Linked DNA regions of Loktanella sp. M215. The protein of the gene in region 3 interacts with the protein of the main gene of each other region in a pairwise test. Links are inferred from orthologs where the notes say so. Each region holds a gene or a part of one and is shown on either strand. Other genes may lie near its edges.

Region 1 (4,318 bases), 1.6 Mb from region 3 along the record:
CGACGGTCACGCTTTCGGCGCTCAGGATCGCGCGGGGGGCGGGCAGGGCGGTGCGCACCTCTTCCTCCGGGACAGAGCCCAGCAGGACGGACAGGCGCTGCCAGCCTTCACGGCCTTTCTGGAACACGGCCCACTGGCCCACGATCATCTCGATCGGGGCCAGCGCCCGGCCCATCAGGATCGAGCCTGCGATCATCGCGCCCGCCGTCATCTCGCCGCGCAGCACCAGCAGCGCGCCGAGGCCCAGCATGGCCGACTGCAGGAACAGGCGAAAGGTGCGGGTCATCGCGGTGAAGGTGCCTGCGGAATCCGAGGCACCGATGGTCGCATCCAGAGAAGCGCCACGCGCGATTTGCCAGCGGTCGAAGGCCGCGGTGCGCATGCCAAGCGCATGGACCATCTCGCTTTCGCCGCGTATCTGCGCCCCCAGTGCTTCGGATTGGAAAGAGGCGGCATTCGCGGCCTCAAGCGGTTTTCGGGTGGTGATCTGGTTGGCCAAGGCGACTACGATCAGGACCGCGCCGCCGACCAGCGCCAGCAGACCTAGATCCATGTGAAAGACGAAAATGCCCGCAAAAAACAGCGGGATGAAGGGCAGATCGAAGACCGCCATTAGCGCGGGCGATGTGATCAGGCGCTGCACGGCCTCAAGGTCGCGCAGGCCCGTGCGGGCTTCTTGCGGGACACGGTTCAGGGTCTGGGCGTGCAGGGTCGCGGCAAAGACGCGCCGGTCAAGACGCGCCTGAAACCGCGCGCCGAGGCGCCCCATGACGCGACCCCGGACGTAGTCGAGGATACCCATCATGCCGTAAAGGAACGCCACCAGCACGCTGAGCGCGATCAGTGTTTCCAGACTGCGCGACCCCAGCACCCGGTCATAGACGTTGAGCATGTAAAGCGGCCCGGTCAGCATCAGCAGGTTCACGAAAAAGCTGAACACCGCGACCGCCCAATACAGCGCCCGCCCCTCGCGCCGCACTGCCGCAAGCTCTGCCGCTCCCCGCTTTACCGCCTGATCGCTACTGCGCATCGCCGTCTTTCCCCATATTGCGGATCGTGCGGCCGGTCCTGCGCGTGCAAGGATTCGGTCCGCGCTATCCAGCCACCCGGCCCGTGTTACACCCTTTTGGTAGCCCGCGGCGACAGCGTGTCGTCGCAAAGACCGTTTTGAGGCAAATTCGTTGCGAAAGGCCTTACGGCAACCGCCGTGACAGCGCCACATTCGGGTTGTAGCATCACCGGGGTGTGAATGGCAGGGAGGCCACGGAGCATGACCGCAGGATTTCATCTGGCCCTGACGCTGGCCCTGCTGGCCACGTCAGCGCAGGCCGGCCCCTATGACGGGACCTACAAGCAGGCGGCCAATTCCGAATGCGCCCTCGTCGGGATCGACGGCGGATCGGTCAAGATTGCGGAAGGGATCTTTTACGGGGTCGAGGTCAGTTGCCGGATGACCAACCCGGTCAATGTCCTGGACATGGATGCGCTGCTGTACACCATGCAGTGCAGCGGCGATGACCAGAGCTTCAGCGAGCGCGCGATGCTGATGAACAAGGCCCAGGGCGACGGGATCATCATGGTCTGGGACGGCTATGCCTTCGTCTACGATCGCTGCCCGGAGCCGGGTGCGCCCGCTGCCCCCGGGCCAGTGGCGGATGCGGTGGCGGAGGACGGCTTGCCTGATATCGCTGACGTGGCGCCCGCAGCCGCCCCGTCACCGGCCTCGGCGGAACCCGCTGCCGCCGACTGATTCCGCGTCAGTTGCCCAGACCGTTGAGGATGTTGTTCAGCACATCCAGGATCTGGCCATCCGCCTCGATCCCGCTGTCGGCCAGCATGCCACCGCGGCTGCTGGGGCCGGGTTGGTCCATCGGCAGGGGCTTTGGCACCTCGCCCGCCACGACGCGTGACATCGTAGCCTGCCAGATTTCCGCTGGCAATCCGCCCCCGGTCACACCGGTCATCGGGCTGTTGTCGTCGTAGCCCATCCAGACACCCACGACATAATCGGCGTTGAACCCGATGAACCAGGCATCCCGAGAAGAGTTCGTGGTCCCCGACTTGCCCGCCAGTTCCCAGCCGGGAATCTGCGCCCGTGTGCCGGTACCGCGAGACACGACCTGGCTCATCATGTAGGTGAGTTCCCGCGCCGCCTTTTGCTGGATCACGCGTTCCTGCAGGCCGGTGCCCATGTTGTCCATCAGGGGCGAATCGTCGCCTTTGAGCCGCAGGTCGATTAGACCGTAAGGTTCGACCGCAGAGCCGCCGTTCAGGATGCCCGCGTAGGCGCCCGTCATCTCGATCAGGGTGCTTTCCGACACGCCGAGGGCCAGGGCCGGACCGGCCGCCAGATCGCTGGCGATGCCGAATTTCTGGGCGACGGTGCGGACCAGCTCCCGGCCGACCTCCTCTGACAGGACGATGGCGGGGATGTTGCGCGATTCGTACAGCGCCTCTGTCAGGGTGATCGGACCCTTGAATTTGTGGTCATAGTTGTCAGGCCGCCAAGGGCCGGAGCCGGGGACGTTGATCGTCAGCGGCTGGTCGTCGATCATGTCGTTGGGGCTGAACCCAAGATCCAGCGCCGTGGCATAGATGAACGGCTTGAAGGCCGATCCCGGCTGCCGGCGGGCTTGCGTGGCGCGGTTGAACGCCCCCGAGGCGCGCACGTCGCGCCCGCCCACCATGCCGCGCACGGCGCCATCGGCGCTCATCACGATGACGGCGGCCTGCGCCTTGGACGACGGCTTCAGCTTGGTATCGAAGATCGACAGCAGGGCGGTTTCCGTCGCGGTCTGGATGCGCTGATCGAGGGTGGTCTGGATGATCACATCCTCTGTCGTGTCTTGCGTAAAGAAGTCGGGGCCCTGTTCCATGACCCAGTCCGCGAAATACCCGCCCGCCCGTGCCTGTGCCGCCTGGCTGAGCTGCGCGGGATGGGTGCGGGCATCGTCCGCCTGTTCGGCCGTGATATAGCCCTGGTCCTGCATCAGGCCGATCACGACATTGGCCCGGTCCACCGCCCGCTGCATGCTGGATGTGGGCGCATAGCTGGACGGCGCCTTCAGCAGGCCGGCCAGCATCGCGGCCTCGGCCGGGTCGACGTCTGCCGCTGATTTGCCGAAATAGCGTTGTGCTGCGGCCTCGAACCCGCGGCTGCCGGCGCCCAGATAGGCGCGGTTCAGGTAGATCGTCAGTATCTGGTCCTTGGTATAGGCGACCTCCATCCCCATCGAGAAGATGGCTTCCTTGATCTTGCGCCACAGGGTCGTGCGGCGGCAGTCGTCCTCGTAGGCGCGTTCGGTCTTCCATGTGGCGGCGTCATAAGGCACGCCGAGGCAAAGCAGCTTCGCCGTTTGCTGGGTGATCGTGGACCCGCCGTTGCCGGACAGCGGCCCGCGCCCTTCGCTGAGGTTGATCTTGACGGCGCTGGCCACGCCGCGCGGGCTGATGCCGAAGTGGCTGTAAAAGCGCTTGTCTTCGGTCGCGACAACGGCGTCGTGCAGGTATTTCGACACGCCTTCGGATGTCACCATGCCGCCGAACTGGTCGCCGCGCCAGGCGAAGACATCGCCGTTGCGGTCCAGCAGCGTCACGGACCCGCGCGTGCGGCCGTCGACAAGTTGCGCGATCGGGGGCATCTGGGCCGCGAAATAAAGCACACCCGCGGCGATCAGCACGGCGACCGCCAGACCCAGTTTCCACGTCACGCGCAGCGCCAGGCCAAGTGCCCATGTGAATGGCAGCAGAATCCAGCCGATAAGCCCGCGTTTGCGCGCAGCCCGCTTGCGCGGCTGCCGCTTGGGGGCGGCTTTTTTCGGCGTCTCGGCTGTCTCGGTGTAGCGGCGGTCCGCCACCAGAGGTTTGCCTGTCTTGCTGTTCTTCGCCATGCGCTGCCCGGTCCGTCGTTCTTGTGTTTTCCGGATCATACCCAATGGGCGCCCGCTTGTCCCGCGATCTTGAAGCTGTGCCGTTCGGTTTTTCGTGAAGTCTAAAATTTAATCACATGACGTTGTTTGTGCAAAAATTGTGCAACTTAGCCGGATTCACGGGGGCGTGACGGGGCAGCTTTTCTTGTGCGACCGCGCTGCAGCCGTCCTTTTGTCAGGCATCCGTAGCATCGGGACCTGCGACAGGGTGCCGTGAACAAGGGAAGCAGACGTGAAACTGATTATTGCAACGATCAAGCCGTTCAAGCTGGAGGAGGTCCGCGAGGCGCTGACCTCGGTCGGCGTGCGCGGCATGATGGTGTCCGAAATCAAGGGATTTGGCTCTCAGTCGGGTCATACGGAAATCTACCGCGGTGCCGAATATGCCG
Region 2 (4,068 bases), 1.1 Mb from region 3 along the record:
GCCATCCGCGTTCAGGCGAATGGTCTTGCCGTACGTCGTTGTGACGTCCTGCGCCAACTGGCGGTTCCGTTCGGTAAAGTGCTCTCCGGTCGTGATGAAGACCTTGCCGTCCGGGGTCGGCACGACACGGCTGCCATAGTGGGCATAGGTGTCGGCGGGGGGATCCTGCACGAAGATGTCGCGCACCTGCGTCAGCCTATCGCCCTGCAACACGGCGCGCGCGGCGGCGGTCACGGTGCCGCCATCGACCCCCTTGGCGTAGGTCAGATAGAGGACGCCGGTGTCCGAGAAGTCGGGGGCGATTGCCACGTCAAGCAAGCCGCCCTGCTGCTGCGCACCCACCTGCGGCACGCCGCTCATCGGGTCGGATAAAGTCCCGTCGCTGGCGATGCGCCGCAGGCTGCCGGACCGTTCCGTCACCAGAAACGATCCGTCCGGCAGTGCGGCAATGCCCCAGGGGTTCGCCAGCCCGTCTGCAAACGTGGTGACGGTTACAAATGTGTCCGGCAAAGCCGGTGCACGGGTCTGGTTTTCAAAGGCGGGCGTGAATTCGGCGTTGCGTTCGCCTTGATCGACCTGCGCGCAGGACAGTGTCGGGATCAGGGCGAGGAAAGCAGCGGTGCGCATGGGTCATCCTTTTCAAGGCGCGCCAAAGCCCAGACTGCGGCGTCGGCCACGGTGGGGTCGGCGTCTGTCATCAGGGGTTTCAACACCCCCGCCAGCGCAGGGTTCCCGCTGTTGCCGATCGCATAACACACGTTGCGGATGAACTGGTCCCGCCCGATCCGCTTGATCGGACTGCCGGAAAAGCGCGCGCGGAAGGCGGCATCGTCGAGCGCCGCCAACTCCGCCAGCGGCGGCGCGCGCAGATCGTCCCGCGCCGCCAGCCGTGCGTCCCGCCCCGCCACCGCGAATTTGTTCCAGGGACAGACCGCAAGACAATCGTCGCAGCCATAGATGCGATTGCCCATCAGGGGACGCAACGCCGGGTCCACCGGACCACGATGTTCAATGGTCAGGTAAGAGATGCAGCGCCGCGCATCCAATTGATAAGGCGCCGGAAAAGCCTGTGTCGGACAAATGTCGAGGCAGGCCGTGCAGGATCCGCAGTGGCTGACCTCTGCCGCGTCCGGTTCCAATGCGACGGTGGTAAAGATCGCGCCCAGAAAGATCCAGTTCCCCAGATCGCGCCCCAACAGGTTGGTGTGCTTGCCCTGCCAGCCCAGCCCCGCCGCCTGTGCCAGCGGCTTTTCCATCACGGGCGCCGTGTCGACAAAGACCTTGATCTCGGCCCCCGGCACCCGGTCGATCAGCCAGCGGCCGACGACCTTCAGCCGCTTCTTGACCACATCGTGATAATCGCGCCCCTGCGCATAGACGGAAATCGCCGCCCGATCCCGCTCGGCCAAGACCGCAAGCGGATCGACATCCGGCGCGTAATTCTCTGCCAGCATGATGACCGACCGCGCTTGCGGCCAGAGCGCTGTCGGATCGCCGCGCCAGGCCATCCGCTCTGCCATCCACCCCATTTGCCCGTGACGCCCGGCATCCACAAAGGCCGCCAGCCGAGCCGCAGTCTCCGGCACCGCGTCGGGGCGACAGATTCCGACCTTGGCAAAACCGGACTCGATGGCAAAGGCGGACAGGTCCTCCTTCAGTCCCATCGGTCTTCCGGTTTCAAACACTTCGGGGTCCGGGGCAGCGCCCCGAAAAGGGGTGGGCGGGCGGGCCCGCCCCACCCCCGATCAGAAATCAAGGTTGGCATAATGCGACGGCGGCAGGAATCCCGGCACCTGATCGGCCAGCAAAGACCGGAACGCCGGACGCGACTTGATCTTCGCATACCAGTCCTTGACGATCTCCGACCGGTTCCAGTCCACGTCAGAGATATAGTCGAGGCAGGACAACTGAGCCGCCGCCGCGAAATCCGCCAGCGTCATCTCGTTCCCGGCCAGCCAGCGGCGATGCTCCAGTATCTTCGTCATGTAGTCGAGGTGAAACCGCATGGCGCGGCTGCCCGCCTTGACGTTGGTGCTGTCGGGATAGCCCGTGCCCTTGACCTTGCGAAACACCCGCTCGCCCAGCAGCTTTTCGGTGCAGTCGCGATAGAACTTGTCGTCGAACCAGCCGACCAGACGCCGCACCTCGTAGCGCGCATCGGCGTCCCGCGGCATCAGCGGCGGATTGGGGTGCGTGTCTTCCAGATATTCGCAGATCGCGGCGCTCTCGCTCAGCATGCGGTTGCCAAGCCGCAGCACAGGCACCTTGCCCGCCGGGTTGCGGTGCAGGAAATCGCTGTCCTGCTCCCAATAGCGCTCTTCGACCAGTTCCACCTCGATGCGCTTTTCCGCAAGGCTCAGCCTGACCTTGCGCGAAAATGGGGACAGCGGAAAATGATAGAGGCGGTTCATGACACTCTCGCAATTCAGGATTGCGTCCTCAATGCCGCACCTTGGGCCTGCATTCAACTCTGGAAACAGGACGCACGCCCGTCAACGGCGATCGTGGCAGCCCCGTCCATGATGCCCGCCGCCCGCCGGCGCTGCCACGCGGTCGGATTGGCAGCGTCGCGCCCCTTGGGATCCGGCAGCACCATCGCAAGCCGAGCGGCTTGCACGCCGCTCAGGCTCCGGGCATCGACGCCGAAATAATGCTGCGCCGCCGCCTGCACGCCAAAGACGCCGGTATCGAATTCAGCGACATTCATGTAAAGTTCCAGGATACGCCGCTTGCTCCACAAGAATTCGGTCAGCGGCGTCCAGACTGCTTCCAGTGCCTTGCGGACCCAGTTTCGCCCCTGCCAGAGGTAGACATTCTTGACCACCTGCTGAGAGATGGTCGATGCCCCGCGATCGCCGCCCGCTGCCAGCGCCGCCCGGATCGCGCCGATATCAAGCCCCCAATGCAGGCAGAAATTCGCATCCTCGGCCGCGACGACGGATCGCGCCATGACCGGTGCGATATCGTCCATCGCCACCCAGTCCTGCGTGACGCCCCCCAGCCTGTGGCCCTCGGTCAGCATGTAGGGCGTCGTCGGCGGGTTCACGAGTTTGTAAAGCAGTGTCACCAGCACCACGAGCCCGATCACGCCCAGCACCGCCTGCCGCAGCCTGCGCCGGATCAACCGGCCGGTCAGGCGCGGCGCGGGTGTGTCGGACTTTGCGGATTTGCGGGTTTTCGCCATGGCCCCATAAGTCACGCCACACGACCCATGGTCAAGATTGCCGGAACGAAAACACCCCGCAGCGACGGGCGCTGCGGGGTGTCACATGGTCATCGTGCCACTATCATTCCGCCGGGATGGCCTGATCCTCGATGCTCAGCGGCGCCTTGAGGTGGATCAGCATCTCCTTCGGGCAGACCTGGATGAAATTCTGCCGCTCGGTTTCCCAATGCTGCAGGATGTCCTGCGCCTTGCGACTTGCGGTTTCCGTGGCATGACGCTCGATCAGCGTCATCAACTGGTTTTCCCAATGCGGCACCGTGACCGGACAGGTCACCAGCGTTTCCATGTTGATCAACTCTGCCGCAGTGCCATCCGGATCATAAAGGTACGCCATGCCCCCGGTCATGCCCGCGCCAAAGTTCGCACCGATGCTGCCAAGGATGACCGCCACACCGCCGGTCATGTATTCGCAGCCGTTGGTGCCGCAGCCTTCGATCACCACATGCGCGCCAGAGTTGCGCACGCCAAAGCGTTCGCCAGCGCGACCCGAGGCAAAGAGGAACCCCTTTGTCGCACCGTAAAGCACCGTGTTGCCGATGATCGTGTTTTCAGAGGCCACCAGCGGGCTTTGCATCTGCGGACGCACGACGATCGTCCCGCCCGACAGACCCTTGCCGACATAGTCGTTGGCATCGCCAGAGACTTCCAGTTTCAGCCCGTGGACGAGGAACGCGCCCAGCGACTGACCGGCCGACCCGCGCAGCTTGACCGTCAGATGGTCGTCCTGCAGGTCGTTGTTCATCCCGAACCGGCTGACAATGTGGCTCGACGTTCGCGTGCCGATGGTGCGCAGCGTGTTCTGCACCGCGTATTCCAGCTGCATCTTCTCGCCGTCCTTCAGG
Region 3 (2,999 bases):
GCAGCATCACGCCGTCCAGCCGCCGCTGATCCAGCCCGTGGCTGGACGCCTCCATCGCCGCATGGGTGACACCCGCAGCCTCCGCCTCGGCCAGCACCCGGTGCAGGGTGACGGGATCGGGCGTCGTATGGCCCAAAGGTGCCGACCACGCGCCTTCGACACCCGTCGTGCCAAGGTTGATGCCGATATAGCCCAGCGTCTCCCAGATCTGGCGGGTGAAAGTGGACACAGAGGTCTTGCCGTTCGTCCCCGTCACCGCGACCATGACCTCGGGGTGCGCGCCGAACCACAGCGACGCGGTCTGCGCCAGCGCGGCCCGCGGGTCTTCGGCAACGATCAGCGCCGCGTCGGATCCGGCCAGCGCCGCGGCGGCCAGTTGTGCACCGACAGCATCGGTCAGGACAGCACCAGCGCCCTTTTCCAGCGCCATGCCGATGAAGGCCGCACCGTGGACGCGGGTGCCGGGCAGCGCCGCGAACAGCTGCCCGCGCCGCACCGCACGGCTGTCGGTCGTCACACCGGTAATATCGGCCCGCCGTCCGCCCTGTGCGGTCAGCCCCAGTTGCGCCAGCGTCTTGGTCTGTGCCATGTCGTGGCCCTCACCCGTTCAGTTAGAGGTGAGTGTTACACTTGCCACGTCGGTGGATTCAAGCTGCGGTCGCAGGCCCAGCAGCGGCGCCACCCGGCGGATCATTTCCGCCGCCACCGGCACCGCCGTCCAGCCCGCCGTGCGACGGGGTTTTTCACCGGAATTCTCGCTCGGTTCGTCCAGCGTGACGATCAGCACATACTTCGGATCATCGGCCGGAAAGATCGAGGCGAAGGTCGCGATGACCTTGTCATCGTAATAGCCGCGCCCGTCGGTGCGGGGCTTGTCGGCGGTGCCGGTCTTGCCGCCCACCTCGTAACCCGGCACATCCCCCATTGACGCCGTGCCTTCTTCCACGACCCGGCGCAGCATGTGGCGCGCCTTGGCGCTGGTATCTTCGCTGACCACCCGCGCACCGTGCTGCACGACATTCGTCTTCAGCAGGGTCGGCAGCACCCGCGTCCCGCCATTCAGCAGCGACGCATAGGCCGACGCCAGATGCAGTGGTGAATCCGAAATACCGTGCCCAAAGGAAATCGTCATGGTCGAGATTTCGGACCAGTTCTTGGGCACCAGCGGCTGACCAGAGGGCGCCTCGGACAGTTCGACCTGCGTCGGTTCCGTCAGGCCAAGGCTGGCCAGAAACTTGCTCTGCCGGTCGCCGCCGACCAGCATCGCGATCCGGCCGGTGCCGACGTTCGAGGATTCAGCGATCACGTCCTCGACCGTCAGGGTCGCCGGCATGCTGTGGCTGTCGCGGATGCGAAACCGGCCCCAGGTCAGCGGCCCCTTGGTGTCGATGATGGTCTGCGGGTTCACCAGCCCGAGTTCCATCGCCTGCGCCACGGCAAAAATCTTGAAGGTCGATCCCAGCTCGTAAACGCCCTGCACCGCGCGGTTGAACAGCGGGCTGTCGGACTGGTCGCCCTTCAGCAGCACTTGTGGGCGGTTGTTCGGGTCGAAATCCGGCAGCGAGGCCAGTGCGATGATCTCACCCGTATGCACGTCCATCAGGACCGCCGCGGCACCCTTGGCGTTCATCAGCTTCATGCCGCCGTCCAGCACCTCTTCGGTCGCCGCCTGCACGGTGAGATCAAGCGACAGTTCCAGCGGCTTGCCCTCGTTGGCAGGATCGCGCAGCAGGCTGTCGAAACGACGCTCGATGCCAGCCACGCCGATCACCTCGGCGCTCGCCACATCCTCGCGACCATAGCTTGCCCCGCCCAGCACGTGCGACGCGATGGGACCGTTGGGATACAGCCGCATCTCGCGCGGGCCGAACAGCAGGCCGGGGCTGCCGATGTCATGCACCAGCTGCATCTGCTCCGGGCTCAACTGCCTGCGGATCCAGACGAATTTCCGCTTGCCGGTGAAATCCTTGATCATCCGCTCTTCGTTCAGTTCCGGAAAGATCGCCTTCAACTCCTTGGCGGCACGAATCGGGTCGATCATGTGCTGCGGCTGGGCGTAAAGGCTGTGCGTTTCCAGATTGGTCGCCAGAATACGCCCGTTCCGGTCCACGATATCCGCCCGCTGGCCGATGATCGGGTTGCCGGTGGCTGCGGTGCGCGGCTCTTCGGGCATCGAATTGGCGATCGTCCCCATTCGCAGCCCGATTGCGACGAAGGCCACGGCAAAGAATGCCCCCAGCACCAGCAGCCGGCCTTCGGCGCGCGCCCGCGACTTGTCGGCGATGGCCTCGTGACGCAGACGCAGGTTCTCGGCGGCGATGGCGCTCGGGTCCTCGCCCTTTTCGCGCGCCTTGAGGATGCGGGCCAGCGGGCGCAGGGGCGTGCGGATCATAGGGGGTCCTCCTCGCCGGACGGCGGGATCGAGTTGATGTCGACGGGGTTCGTGATCGGCAGGATGTCCGGCAGCGGATAGACGATGGCCTCGACGTCACCGAAGGCTTCCGGCGACAGCGGCAACAGGCCAAGCCGGTCAAAGTTGATCTCGGCCAGATCGATCAGCCGGTCGGGCCGGTTGAGGTAGGCCCATTCCGCCCGCAACATGCCCAGCCGTTCATGGGCGTCACCGATCTGCGCGTGCAGATGCCGGACCTGACTGATCGACTGCTGCGTGCGATAGTTTTCCTGATAGGCCCAGAAGGCCAGCCCCATGACGGTCAACGCCGCCACAACGTACATCACCGCCCGCATCATGCGCCGTCGCCCCTCATCATCGGCATCCCCATGTCCTTGCGGTCCATCGGCTGGGCGGGCGCATCCGTGCGGATCGCCACGCGCAGCTTCGCGGATCTGGAACGTGGATTGACTGCTACTTCTTCTTTTGACGCCACAATCGCCTTGCGAGTCCGCTGTGTAAAGGCCGGAGTGATCGATTCGAGCACTGGCGCATAGCGATTCGCATTGGGCGTCGTGGCGCTGCGCGTCTGGATGAATCGCTTGGC

The links. The genes of interacting proteins can lie anywhere in the genome.
Region 1: the proteins of GLR48_RS10570 (region 3) and GLR48_RS18650 interact in binary tests that used the Escherichia coli proteins (3 or more experiments, as listed by UniProt). The link is inferred for Loktanella sp. M215 from one-to-one orthologs.
Region 2: the proteins of GLR48_RS10570 (region 3) and mtgA interact in binary tests that used the Escherichia coli proteins (3 or more experiments, as listed by UniProt). The link is inferred for Loktanella sp. M215 from one-to-one orthologs.

The regions. Positions count from the first base shown.
Region 1 is NZ_WMEA01000001.1:3,798,025-3,802,342, reverse strand. The notes cover bases 1,325-4,318. They hold GLR48_RS18650 (transglycosylase domain-containing protein), read right to left. Parts: upstream 3,891-4,318; coding sequence 1,758-3,890; downstream 1,325-1,757. Other genes in these bases: GLR48_RS18645 (P-II family nitrogen regulator), read left to right, coding at 4,162-4,318; GLR48_RS18655 (hypothetical protein), read left to right, coding at 1,325-1,750. Outside these bases: GLR48_RS18660 (type I secretion system permease/ATPase), read right to left, coding at 1-1,030; more of GLR48_RS18655, read left to right, coding at 1,271-1,324. UniProt on the Escherichia coli protein: Cell wall formation. Synthesis of cross-linked peptidoglycan from the lipid intermediates.
Region 2 is NZ_WMEA01000001.1:1,097,239-1,101,306, reverse strand. What follows is about bases 1,325-4,068. They hold mtgA (monofunctional biosynthetic peptidoglycan transglycosylase), read right to left. Parts: upstream 3,185-4,068; coding sequence 2,465-3,184; downstream 1,325-2,464. Other genes in these bases: gltB (glutamate synthase large subunit), read right to left, coding at 3,288-4,068; fzlA (FtsZ-binding protein FzlA), read right to left, coding at 1,746-2,411; queG (tRNA epoxyqueuosine(34) reductase QueG), read right to left, coding at 1,325-1,664. In the rest of the region: GLR48_RS05290 (PQQ-dependent sugar dehydrogenase), read right to left, coding at 1-627; more of queG, read right to left, coding at 600-1,324. UniProt on the Escherichia coli protein: Peptidoglycan polymerase that catalyzes glycan chain elongation from lipid-linked precursors. May play a role in peptidoglycan assembly during cell division in collaboration with other cell division proteins.
Region 3 is NZ_WMEA01000001.1:2,155,595-2,158,593, reverse strand. It holds GLR48_RS10570 (peptidoglycan D,D-transpeptidase FtsI family protein), read right to left. Parts: upstream 2,393-2,999; coding sequence 608-2,392; downstream 1-607. Other genes in the region: rsmH (16S rRNA (cytosine(1402)-N(4))-methyltransferase RsmH), read right to left, coding at 2,748-2,999; ftsL (cell division protein FtsL), read right to left, coding at 2,389-2,748; GLR48_RS10575 (UDP-N-acetylmuramoyl-L-alanyl-D-glutamate--2,6-diaminopimelate ligase), read right to left, coding at 1-589. UniProt on the Escherichia coli protein: Essential cell division protein that catalyzes cross-linking of the peptidoglycan cell wall at the division septum. Required for localization of FtsN.